One region of the Streptomyces sp. cg40 genome, then DNA from elsewhere that is predicted to be linked to it. Evidence: riboswitches for the same ligand, from Rfam matches in the RefSeq annotation. Region 1 holds a riboswitch; each other region holds the start of a gene.
The links. A riboswitch is a leader RNA that binds a small molecule or an ion and turns the genes downstream of it on or off. The one in region 1 is predicted to bind cyclic di-AMP.
Positions count from the first base shown of each region.

Region 2: linked by a shared signal. The riboswitch ahead of ACQHII_RS19820 (transglycosylase family protein) and the one ahead of ACQHII_RS13525 (M23 family metallopeptidase) in region 1 are both predicted to bind cyclic di-AMP.
Region 3: linked by a shared signal. The riboswitch ahead of ACQHII_RS02140 (NlpC/P60 family protein) and the one ahead of ACQHII_RS13525 (M23 family metallopeptidase) in region 1 are both predicted to bind cyclic di-AMP.

Region 1 is NZ_CP190128.1:3,110,675-3,114,788, reverse strand. Features, by position in the region: gene ACQHII_RS13530 (M16 family metallopeptidase) at 1-1,067, shown strand, start outside; cyclic di-AMP (ydaO/yuaA leader) riboswitch at 1,269-1,432, shown strand; gene ACQHII_RS13525 (M23 family metallopeptidase) at 1,446-2,201, shown strand; gene ACQHII_RS13520 (GntR family transcriptional regulator) at 2,389-3,084, shown strand; gene ACQHII_RS13515 (HPr family phosphocarrier protein) at 3,246-3,527, opposite strand; gene ACQHII_RS13510 (GNAT family N-acetyltransferase) at 3,724-4,114, shown strand, end outside.
Region 2 is NZ_CP190128.1:4,498,601-4,502,714, forward strand. Features, by position in the region: gene eno (phosphopyruvate hydratase) at 37-1,323, opposite strand; gene ACQHII_RS19820 (transglycosylase family protein) at 1,636-2,322, opposite strand; cyclic di-AMP (ydaO/yuaA leader) riboswitch at 2,332-2,505, opposite strand; gene ACQHII_RS19825 (transglycosylase family protein) at 2,699-3,688, opposite strand; gene ACQHII_RS19830 (cytochrome P450 family protein) at 3,891-4,114, opposite strand, start outside.
Region 3 is NZ_CP190128.1:512,577-516,690, reverse strand. Features, by position in the region: gene ACQHII_RS02145 (hypothetical protein) at 1-174, opposite strand, end outside; gene ACQHII_RS02140 (NlpC/P60 family protein) at 361-2,022, opposite strand; cyclic di-AMP (ydaO/yuaA leader) riboswitch at 2,031-2,204, opposite strand; gene ACQHII_RS02135 (DUF1996 domain-containing protein) at 2,539-4,114, shown strand, end outside.

The DNA.
Region 1 (4,114 bases):
TGCGCCTGAGCCTGGAGGTCCCGGCCTCTCGCCTGGCCAAGGGCCTCGGCCTGCTGTCGGACGCCCTCAGGGCACCCGCCTTCGCGGACAGCGAGGTCGAGCGGCTGGTCCGCAACCGCCTCGACGAGATCCCGCACGAGACGGCCAACCCGTCCCGCCGCGCGGCCAAGGAGCTCTCCAAGGAGCTGTTCCCGGCGAGCTCGCGCATGTCGCGCCCGCGCCAGGGCACCGAGGAGACCGTCCAGAAGATCGACTCCACGGCCGTACGCGCCTTCTACGACCGGCACGTCCGCCCCGCGACCGCCACCGCCGTGGTCGTCGGCGACCTGACCGGCATCGACCTGGACGCGCTGCTCGCCGACACCCTGGGCTCGTGGACCGGGCCCGCCGGCCAGCCGCGCCCCGTGCCGGCGGTGACCGCCGACGACACCGGGCGGGTCGTGATCGTGCACCGGCCCGGCGCCGTGCAGACGCAGCTGCTCATCGGCCGCGTCGGAGCCGACCGGCACGACCGCGTGTGGCCCGCACAGGTGCTCGGCACGTACTGCCTCGGCGGCACCCTCACCTCCCGCCTGGACCGCGTCCTGCGCGAGGAGAAGGGCTACACCTACGGTGTGCGGGCCTTCGGCCAGGTGCTGCGTTCGGCACCCGACGGCACGGGCGTCTCGATGCTGGCGATCAGCGGCTCCGTGGACACCCCGAACACCGGTCCGGCCCTGGACGACCTGTGGACGGTGCTCCGCAAGCTCGCCGAGGGCGGACTCACCGACGCCGAGCGGGACATCGCCGTACAGAACCTCGTCGGGGTGGCGCCGCTCAAGTACGAGACCGCCGCCGCCGTGGCGAGCACGCTGGCCGACCAGGTCGAGCAGCACCTGCCCGACGACTACCAGGCGACGCTGTACCGGCAGCTCGCCGCGACCGGCACCGTGGAGGCCACCGCGGCGGTCGTCAACGCCTTCCCGGTGGACCGTCTGGTGACGATCCTCGTGGGCGACGCGGAGCAGATCAAGGAGCCCGTCGAGGCCCTCGGTATCGGCGAAGTGACCGTCGTTCCAGCGGAGTAGACGCAGAGCGGCACGCGCGCGTGGGGGAGCCCTGATGACTGAACGGCCGTCAGGGCTCCCTATTGTCCGAATTGGGGGAGAGGTTGCCTGTCTGCCCTGTGGCGTGCGCTACAAAAACCGTGATCCGTTTGGGGATTGAAAGTGGCCCCCCTTAGCGTCGGTCCGGCTGTCCGTCAGGCACCGCGCCGCACTCGCGGCACCGGACAGTCATCGCCGAGTCCCCGTACGGCGCGAGCCAGGGGAGCCGGGGACCCACATGAGTCCCTGGGGTGAATCGGACGCCCGCGCGCACAGCGGGGGAGTCCGTAGGAGACCTTCCTGCTCCGAACCCGTCAGCTAACCCGGTAGGCGAGAAGGAAGGAAAGGACCAGCCACTTCATGGCGTTCACCCGCGCCACCGGGAAGCACCGTCGCCCGAGCCGGACCCACCGCACCACCGTTCGTGCCGCGAGCGTCGCGGCTCTCGCCACCTCCGGGGTAGTGGGCACCCTGGCCGCCGCCCCGGCGTTCGCCGCGGAGCCCACCCCCGAACAGACCGGCCTCACCCCCGTCGTCGCCATCGGCGACTCCGTGGCCGAGAAGATCGACGCCCAGGCCGTCGCCCAGCGGCAGGCCGCCGCCGAGACGCTGGCCGAGGAGACCGCCCGCGCCAAGGCCGCCGCCCAGGCCGAGGCGGCCCGCGAGGCCCAGGCACGCGCCGCCCGCGAGGCCGAGCGCAAGAGGCTCAACACCTTCGTCGCGCCGGTCGCCAACTCCTATGTGTCCACCGGCTACAAGACCGGCGGCTCCCTGTGGTCCTCCGGCGCCCACACGGGCATCGACTTCCACGCCTCGACCGGCACCAGCGTCCACGCGGTGGGCTCCGGCACCGTCGTCGAGGCAGGCTGGGGCGGCTCGTACGGCAACGAGGTCGTGATCAGGATGGCCGACGGCATGTACACCATGTACGGCCACCTGTCGTCCATCGGCGTCTCGGTCGGCCAGAAGGTCACCCCGGGCCAGCAGATCGGTCTCTCCGGGGCGACCGGCAACGTCACCGGACCGCACCTCCACTTCGAGGCCCGTACGACCGCCGAGTACGGCTCCGACGTCGACCCCGTCGCCTACCTCCGCAAGCACGGCGTCAACGTCTGACGACGCACCACCGCACTTCCCGGAGCCCCGGCCCGTCGGCCGGGGCTTTCGGCGTTTCCGGACCCCTCCTGTCCAAAAAATATCCATGGATTCCGGTCCGCCATCGGAAATTCCCGCTGATTGCAATAGAGTCACGGAACACACGTCAATCGTCGACGTTTCACGGGGATTAAGGCGGAGGTCGGACATGCGTATTCCGGCGCACTCGGTATGCACGGCGATCCGGGACGACATCGTCGCCGGTGTCTACGAGCGCGGCGGCCGGCTCACGGAGGAACTCCTCGCGCGCCGGTACGGCGTCTCGCGCGTCCCCGTGCGGGAGGCGCTGCGCACGCTGGAGGCGGAGGGGTTCGTGGTGACCCGGCGGCACGCGGGCGCGTGCGTCGCGGAACCGACCGAGCAGGAGGCCGCCGACCTGCTGGAGATGCGGATGCTGCTGGAGCCGCTCGGCGCCTCGCGGGCCGCCCAGCGGCGCACCGAGGCCCACCTCAAGGTGCTGCGCGGACTCGTCAGGCTGGGCCAGGAGCGCGCCAGGAGGGGCAACAGCGAGGATCTGCGCTCCCTGGGCAGCTGGTTCCACGAGACGCTGGCCCAGGCCTCCGGGAGCCCCGCCCTGACCTCGATGCTGACCCAACTGCGGCACAAGATCGCCTGGATGTACGCGGTGGAGGCACCGGCCAACCCCGTGGAGTCCTGGGCGGAGCACGGGGCCATCGTGGACGCCGTGGCGCGCGGCGACGGGGAGCGCGCGCGGGCGATCACCGCCCTGCACACCGAGCGCGCGGGCAGCGCGCACCGGCTGCGCTTTCCCGGCGGGGCGAACGGCACGGACCGTGTGAGGACTTCGCAACCTCCCGTAAACATGTCGGGCCTCCGGCATTAACACGGGCGCCGTATACAAAGAGGGGATAATTCGCGGGGGATTATTTCTGCTGCCCGCAAGTGGAATTGCGAAGGGCTCGCCCGGTAATTCGGGCGAGCCCTTCGAGGTTGCGGTGCATCGGTTTTGCGGCGAAATCACCGCAACCATCAATTGCGGGTAACTCAGACGGTCTCGGGGAGCTCCTCGAGACCCTCCGCGACCAGCTTCGCCAGCCGGTCGAGGGCGGCGTCCGCGCCCTCGGCGTCCGACGCGAGGACGATCTCCTCGCCGCCCTGGGCACCCAGGCCCAGGACCGCGAGCATGGAGGCCGCGTTGACGGGGTTGCCGTCGGCCTTGGCGATCGTCACGGGGATACCTGCGGCCGTGGTGGCCCGGACGAAGATGGAGGCGGGACGGGCGTGAAGGCCCTCCGCCCAGCCGACGTTGACGCGGCGCTCAGCCATGTGATGCTGCCCTTCAGAGTCTCAGGGTTGTCTAGACCAGTTTCCCACACGTGAAGCGAGCCCGGAGCGGCCCCGCGGACCGTCCGGAAAGGGGTGTCGGACCGCGGCCTCGGCCCCACTTCCCCTCGTCTCCTCGCTGCTTTCACCCACAGACTGCCTCGCGCCGTTGTCGGACGCGAGCCGTACGCTGGGCCCCATGCAGCAGACCTCGTCGGACCGGCACGAGTACCCCGCCCACTGGGAAGCCGACGTCGTGCTGCGCGACGGGGGTACCGCGCGCGTCAGGCCCATCACCGTCGACGACGCCGATCGCCTGGTCAGCTTCTACGAGCAGGTCTCCGACGAGTCGAAGTACTACCGCTTCTTCGCGCCGTATCCTCGCCTGTCCGCCAAGGATGTCCACCGCTTCACGCACCACGACTTTGTGGACCGGGTGGGACTCGCGGCCACCGTAGGCGGCGAGTTCATCGCCACCGTACGCTATGACCGCATTAGTGCCGACGGGCGTCCGGCCTCCGCCCCCGCCGACGAGGCCGAGGTCGCCTTCCTGGTGCAGGACGCGCACCAGGGCAGGGGCGTCGCCTCCG
Region 2 (4,114 bases), 1.4 Mb from region 1:
AAGGCTTAACCCGGTATGGGTCAGCCGGTACCGGTCTCAGCCCTTGAAGCGCGGGAAGGCACTGCGGCCCGCGTACTCGGCCGCGTCGTCGAGGATCTCCTCGATGCGCAGCAGCTGGTTGTACTTGGCGACGCGGTCCGAGCGGGCCGGGGCGCCGGTCTTGATCTGGCCGCAGTTCACCGCGACGGCGAGGTCGGCGATGGTGACGTCCTCGGTCTCGCCGGAGCGGTGGGACATCATGCACTTGAAGCCGTTGCGCTGGGCCATCTCGACGGCGTCCAGGGTCTCGGTCAGCGAGCCGATCTGGTTCACCTTGACGAGCAGGGCGTTGGCGGTGCCCTCCTCGATGCCGCGGGCGAGGCGCTCGGGGTTGGTGACGAAGAGGTCGTCGCCGACGATCTGGACCTTCTCGCCGAGACGGTCGGTGATGACCTTCCAGCCGGCCCAGTCGTCCTCGTACAGCGGGTCCTCGATGGAGACGAGCGGGTACGCGGAGACGAGCTCCTCGTAGTACTCGGTCATCTCGGCGGCCGAGCGGGACTTGCCCTCGAACTCGTACTTGCCGTCCTTGTAGAACTCGGACGCGGCGACGTCGAGCGCGAGCGCGATCTGCTCGCCGGGGACGTAACCGGCCTGCTTGACGGCCTCGATGATGAGGTCGAGGGCGGCGCGGTTGGACTCCAGGTTCGGGGCGAAGCCGCCCTCGTCGCCGAGGCCGGTGGACAGGCCCTTGGTCTTCAGCACCTTCTTGAGGGTGTGGTAGACCTCGGCGCCCCAGCGCAGCGCCTCGGAGAAGGACTCCGCGCCGATCGGGGCGATCATGAACTCCTGGATGTCCACGTTCGAGTCGGCGTGCGAGCCGCCGTTCAGGATGTTCATCATCGGAACGGGCAGCAGGTGCGCGTTCGGTCCGCCGAGGTAGCGGAAGAGGGGGAGGTCGCTGGCCTCGGAGGCGGCGTGCGCGACGGCGAGGGAGACGCCGAGGATGGCGTTGGCGCCGAGCGAGCCCTTGTTGTCGGTGGCGTCCAGGTCGAACATCGCCTGGTCGATCAGGCGCTGCTCGGTGGCGTCGTAGCCGACGAGCTCCGGGCCGATCTGCTCGATGACGGCGAGGACGGCCTTCTCGACGCCCTTGCCGCCGTAGCGGTTGGGGTCGCCGTCACGCAGCTCGATGGCTTCGAAGGCACCCGTGGAGGCGCCGGACGGAACGGCGGCACGACCCGTGCTGCCGTCGTCGAGGCCGACCTCGACCTCGACCGTGGGGTTGCCTCGGGAGTCCAGGATTTCCCGGGCTACGACGACGTCGATGGACGGCACGAGCATCTCCTTCTTGGGGTCTGACGCGGCTGCGGCAACACCGCAGCGGCTCTGCGAGACGAGCCTAACCGGCTCGGGGCGATTGGCCATCCGGTCGGCCGCCTGATGGACAGAACCGAGAGTAAATTGTTTCCGAACGGAACAAAGAGTCCCGCGAAAGAACACGGGGACAGGAGTGGGCGCACAAAAAAAGCCCCGCTCCGGTGCGTACGGGGGAACACGCACCGGAGCGGGGAGCCCGTGGGGGACGGGGGTGACCCTCACGAGGTCTCCATGATGCAGTCCACGGATGTGAGGGCGCTGTGGTTCAGCTGAGTGCTACTTAAGGTGGAGCTGCTGACCCGGGTAGATGAAGTCGGCGTCGTCGATGATGCTCTTGTTCAGCTTGAACAGCTGCTGCCAGCCGCCCTTGACCTTGTGCTTCTCGGCGATGGAGCTGAGGGTGTCGCCCTTGACGACCTTGTACTCGCCGTCGCCCTTCTTGACCTTCTTGCCGGTCGGGGTGGTGACGGTCTTCTTGACGGCCGGGCGCTCGGCGGAGCGCGACGCGGTGGTGTCGGTCGTGGAGCGCTCGGTGGTGGCCTTGGACGAGGAGCTGCTGCTCGACGAGCTGGAGCTGCCGCCGGAGTAGGCGGCGCTCGACAGACCGGTGCCGCAGACGGGCCAGGCGCCCTTGCCCTGGGAGGCGAGGACCTTCTCGGCCACGGCTATCTGCTGCGACTTGGAGGCCTGGTTCGCGGTGGAGGCGTAGGCGGTGCCGCCGTACGCGGCCCACGTCGAGGCGGAGAACTGGAGACCGCCGTAGTAGCCGTTGCCCGTGTTGATGGACCAGTTGCCGCCGGACTCGCACTGGGCGACCGCGTCCCACTCGGAGGCGGTGGCGGCGGAGGCGCTGCCGGTGGCCATGAGCGGAGCGGCGATGGCGACACCGGTCACGCCGGCGAGCGTGGCGACGCGGGTGGCCTTGGACGGACGGCGGTGCTTGCCCTTGCCGGAAAACAGCATGGAAGATCCCAATCCCCTCACCGACGCCTGCGAGGTGAGCTGTCGGGTTCGGGCCGTGTGAGTTGCCCGGCCACGCACCTCACGGTGCGCGACTTGACCCCAAGCCGGTTCCGGACGTCTCTCGACTCCCGGGCCCGGCACTTACCTTGGGTCCCCCGCTCCTGCCTACGGCGCTTGACGCGACGACTGTTCCCGGAGGCCGCTGGCAGGACTCGGCGTGTGCGGCAGCCGGGGCTCGTGGTGACGAGCGGCCTTGACCGTAGACAGGGAATCGGCGGAATTTCAAAGACGATCAGGGCTTCTGAGACTCATCCCACACTTTCACCAAACCGGACATTCGGCTCGAAGTGTGACGTGAACTCCCGCTGTTTTACTGCTACTTTCCGCCCGTTTCAGCACTGACGTCCAGGGTCTGACCGGCGACGACAGTGGACGGATCGGCGCCTATCACCTTTTTGTTCTCGGCGTACAGCGCGCGCCATCCGCCCTCGAAGCCAAGGGAGTCGGCGATGGACGCGAGGGAGTCGCCGGCACGGACGGTGTACGTCTGCGGCGCCGCGCTCTCGCCGGAACTCTCCTCGGCGCTCGCTCCGCGGTGCTTGCCGGTGCTCTGCTGCTCGACTCCCTGGTCGGCCGAGTCGTCGAGCGCGCCGGTGTCGACGAGGCTCCACTTGCCCACCGCCTGCCCCGAGTTGTCCGATTCGTCGATTTTCGGGGAGGCGGCGGCCGAGCCGTCGTCCGCCGAAGGGGTGGTGGACTTGTCGGACTTGGTGGGGTTGTCCGTCGCGGAGGGAGTCGGGCTCTGCGAATCGGAGGGAGTCGGTTCCGTGTTGCCGGAGTCGGACAGCCCGAACGATCCGGAGGCACCGGAGGAGTCGGAGGCATCGGAGGAGTCGGAGGAGTCCGAAGAACCCGAGGAGCCCGACGAACCGGTCGCGTCGGCCGACGGCGAGTCGCTCGCGACGCCGGTGTCGACGTTCGCCGAACCCGAGGTCGTGGTGAGGCCGGCGACCAGCGCGCAGGTGACCCACTCGGAGGTGCCCTTGGCGTCGAGGATCTTCTCTGCGACGGCTATCTGCTGGGAGCGGCTGGCGAGGTCGGCGGTCGGGGCGTAGTCCTCGCCGCCGTACTTGCTCCAGTCGTCCTGGGTCAGCTGCAGCCCGCCGTAGTGGCCGTTGCCGCTGTTCTCGCTCCAGGCACCGCCGGTCTCGCATTCGGCCACCTTGTCCCAGGTGGTGCCGTCGGCTGCGTTCGCGGCGGCGGCGCCGAGGAGGGGGATGGCGATGGCGGAGCCGGTCACGCCGGCCGCGACGAGGATTGCCGGAGCCTGACGGGGGCGACGGTGACGACCGTTCCCGGAGAGCATGCGGAGGCCTTTCGCGTGACGACTTGGGGGAGCGCGCGGCGGGTGCTGCGGGGCGCCGCGCTGGTATGCGAACGTAGCCGCAGTCGATCACTTGTCACAAGTTAATGCCACGTAGATCACGTGAAGATCACAGAGTTGAGGAACTGTCATCTTCGGGTTTACGCGGCGAGATGCCCTGTTCGGTCCGGGTCTACGGCGGTGTCTACGGGGTTGGTGTGCCCGCTCGCGGGGTGAACTCCACGGGCAGGGTGCGCAGTCCGCGCATGATGAGGCCGCCGCGCCAGCGCAAGTCGGCCGGATCCGCAGCGAGTTGGAGGTCGGGCAGCCGGGTGAGCAGCGTGGCGAGCGCGGTCTGCCCCTCCAGGCGGGCGAGCGGGGCGCCGAGGCAGTAGTGGATGCCGTGACCGTAGCCGAGGTGTTGATTGT
Region 3 (4,114 bases), 2.6 Mb from region 1:
GGGGCGCACCTCGGGATGCCAGAGGCAGTCGACCAGCACGGGGACCGCGGGCTGCCGCTGGGCGACCGGGGCCGCCTGCACCGTCGCCGGGGCCGCGGAGGAGGTGCCCACGGCCGGCGCCAGCAGGGCGGCGGCACAGACCGTGACGAGTCCGACCATGGTGTGTTTGTACATGTTCCGCTCCCGGCCGCCCGTTCGTACCCGTCGCTCCGCACCCGCACCGGCGGTGGGCCCGCCCGGCGGGACACGGTCGTCGTCCGTCGTCTCGTTCGACGCTACGACCGCGGCCTGGGTTCCACCACTCGTAGGGACCAACGACGCGGCCCGCCGGGAGTAGCGGGCCGCGTGTGACGTAGTGGCTCAGGCCGGTCGCACGGCGCCACGGATGGCGGCGGAACCGGCGTAGAAGATCGACTCCTCGCGTATCGGCGTGCCCGGGCTCGGCGCGTGGATCATCAGTCCGTTGCCGGTGTAGAGGCCGACGTGGTCGATGCTGTCGTAGAAGAAGATCAGGTCGCCGGCGCGGATGTCCGTGAGAGGGACGAGCGCGCCCGCGCCCGACTGTTCCTGGGCGGTGCGCGGGAGCATGACCCCCGCTGCCTTCCAGGCGGCCTGGGTGAGGCTGGAGCAGTCGTACGCGTCCGGTCCCGCCGCGCCCCACAGGCAGGGCCTGCCGATCTGTGCGCGCGCGAAGGCGAGCGCGGTGTCGGTCTTGCTCTGGGTGCCGGCGTCCGGTGCGGTGGGGGTGGGCATGACGGCGGCGGGCGTCGGGCTCATGACCGGGGCCGGGGGGAGTGTGACTTCCGGGGCCATGGCCGGAGGGGCGGGGGGTGCGAGTACGGGGGCCGCGGCGAAGGAGACCTCGGGGGCGGGGGCGGCCGGCTGCCACTCCTGCTGCGGCGGGCGCCAGGACGGTTCCGGTGCGGGCTGCCAGTCGGGCTGGGGCGAGGGCTGCTGGGGGATCAGAGGTATCTGCCCGGTGGACCAAGCCTGTTGCTCGGTCACCGCGGACATCTGCCCTGTGGCCCACGGCTGCTGCTCGGTCACTGCGGGGAACTGGCCGGTGGCCCAGGGCTGTTGCTGAATCACTGCGGGCATCTGCCCTGTCGCCCAGGTCTGTTGCTCGGTCACCATGGGCATCTGTCCGGTGGACCACGTGGTCTCCGGGGCGGACCAGGCCGTCTCCGGGGGCGGCCAGGTGGCGCCCGCCGGCGCGGTCTCGGTGCGCGGCGCGCCGATGGCCGGGAGCAGGTCCAGGCTCGCGGTGAGCGGGTCGAAGGCCGGTGCTGGTGCCGGGGCGGTGGCGAACTGCTGTGGCGCCATGACGCGCGCGGCCGGCATCTCGACGGCCGGAGCGGGCGGTACCGGCGGCAGGTCGAGGACGGTTGCCGTGGGCATCTGCGCCATCTGGGCCTGAGCCATCTGCGCGATCTGGGCGAGCTGCGACATCTGAGGCATTTGTGTCTGCGACGTCTGCGGCATCACAGGAGACTGCTGTGTCTGCTGTGTCTGCTGTGCGGCGGGAGGCAGCGCCGCGACGGGTGCCGCGGTCAACTCCGCCATGGGGACCGTGAGTTGCGTGGCGATGGACTCCGGTGCGGCGGTGGTCCCCGCGGTCAGTTCGGCCACGGCACGGCCGGGCTGTGCGTCGAGCGCGCGGCCGGTGCTCTGGGGCTCGGGACGCCGTTCGGACCGCTCGGGGCGGGACTCGGCCGGGCGGGCCGGGGTCCTGCCGGGCGGCAGCATCGCCGGTACGGTCGGGCCCAGTTGGGTGCGGGCGCGGTCGAACAGCTGCCGGGTGACGGCTTCGACGGCGGGGTCGGAAGAACGTGACGCGCCGGGGCGCGACTCGACACGTGTACGCGGTTTCCCGGACATCGCACGTGTGGCGTTGTAGGTTCCGGAGTCCGTCTCGGCCCGGTCGTAAAGAGAGTTGATCCGCCGCTGGACTTCGTCGCGGCTGGGTCGGTCGTCCACGGTGGGGCCACTGCCTCCGGTGCGCGTGCGTCGTTCTGCCGGCATGGCAGACGTGCTCCTTCCGCTTCGCGCCTACCGGGTTAGCTGTCGGGTTCGGGCGTCGATCACGGAAGGTTTGCCCTACGGTCCTTGCCCTGAGGGGCAGTTGGACCGATTCACCCCAAGTTCGGTTGGGTCCCCGGCTCCGGCTGCCGCGGGCGGCACGCCGGACTCGGCGCAAGCCGTGCGGCCCGGCGCCGATCGCCGGAGTAGGTCGTACGGCCTGAACGTCAACTTAGCCAACGTGTGTGCCCCGTGTGAAGGTTGAAGCGCGATATGTCCGATACGTATTTGTGACCTTTACCTCGCCCTGGTGTGTCGAGGGGCCAGGAGCCCGCGGGGGCGGGTGATCCATAAGAGGTCGCTATGAATTTCTGGGACGGTTGAACACACCGGGACCGGGCTCCGTATTGGGTCGGGGGATTTCCATGCCGGGACGAGCCGGGCCGACCGATACGTGTAGGAGCAACTTCCTTGGCACGCAACACGCGCAGACGCCCCACAGGCGCACGACGCGCGACGATGGCAGCAGTCGCCCTGATGCTGGGCGGCGGAGGACTGATGGCGGCGAACGTCTACGCGTCGGCGTCCGAAGGTGGTTGGGGCGGCGACTCCGCCCAACAGGGTTCTCCGGACGCGGCATCGCGCGGCGCGACGATCGACTGCCCGGACATCGGCACCCAGTTGACGACGGTGCCCGACGAGGCGAAGGCCGACGTCGACAAGGAACTCGCGAATCTGGACCAGCAGATAACCGAGGCCTACCAGAAGCTTCAGGACTCCAGGGAGTCCATCCGTCAGGACGCCTCCTTCGCCGACAACGAGATCATGAATCCGTTGAAGGAGAAGCGGGCCGCGTCCATCGGGCGGATCGACGACGCCATCGCACGCGTCGGGGACCGCCCGGAGGGACTCGACGCGCTCGCCGGCTGCACCCTGATCGCGCCCACGAACGAGACCGGCGACCAGGGTGACCAGGGCGGTAACGGCGGCGACCAGAGCGCCAGTGCCAGTGCCAGCGCCAGCACCGGAGACCAGGGGCAGCAGGGCCAGCAGCAGTCCACCAACGGGCCGGTCGCCTCGGACTACGCGGACATCACCTCTGTACAGCCGAATGTGAACGCTCCGCAGGAGCAGGCCAATGCCTCCCGAGGCACGTTCGTCACCGCCTGCGGGGTGAACGAGAACGGTCTGTTCAACTCCGACAACGTGATCGTCGCGCCCGGAGTCTCCAACGGCGCCCACCACTTCCACGACTACATCGGCAACCAGTCCAACAACGCCTTCGCCAGCGACCAGGACCTCGCGAACGCCGACACGAGCTGCGAGAACCCGGGCGACAAGTCCACCTACTACTGGCCCGTGCTGCGCCTGCAGAACGGCAAGCAGGAACGGGACGCCGACAAGCCCGGCGGCGGCACCGAGGGCAACTCCGGTGAGATCGTCACGGCCAAGCAGGTCACCCTGACCTTCGAGGGCAACCCGCAGAGCAAGGTCGTCGCGATGCCGCGCCTCCTGCGCATCATCACCGGGGACGCCAAGGCCTTCGTCAACGGCCCGGCCAACGCCAACGCCTCCTGGAGCTGCACCGGGTTCGAGGACCGGCAGCTCAAGGACAAGTACCCGCTGTGCCCGGCGGGCAGCGACGTCGTGCGCACCTTCAAGTTCCAGAGCTGCTGGGACGGCCGCAACATCGACAGCGCCAACCACCGCACCCACGTGGCCTTCGAGGCCGCCGACGGCGCCTGCCCGGCGGGCTTCCAGGCCATCCCGCAACTGGTGCAGCGGATCGTCTACGCCGTCAACGCGCCCAGCCTCCAGGACGGCGGCAAGACGAGCCCGCTGTTCGCGGTGGACTCGTTCCCGGAGCAGCAGCACAAGCCCGTCACCGACCACGGCGACTTCATCAACGTCTTCTCCGAGAGCCTGATGAACGACATGGTCACCTGCATCAACAGCGGCGAGAAGTGCGGCGCCGGCACCGACAACGACCCGGGATCGGGCGGCGGTTCGGGCTCCGGCGGCGGTTCCGGTGGCGACAACGGCTCGGGTACGGCCGGTGGCACGGGTTCGGGTGACGGATCCGGCACGGGCGGCG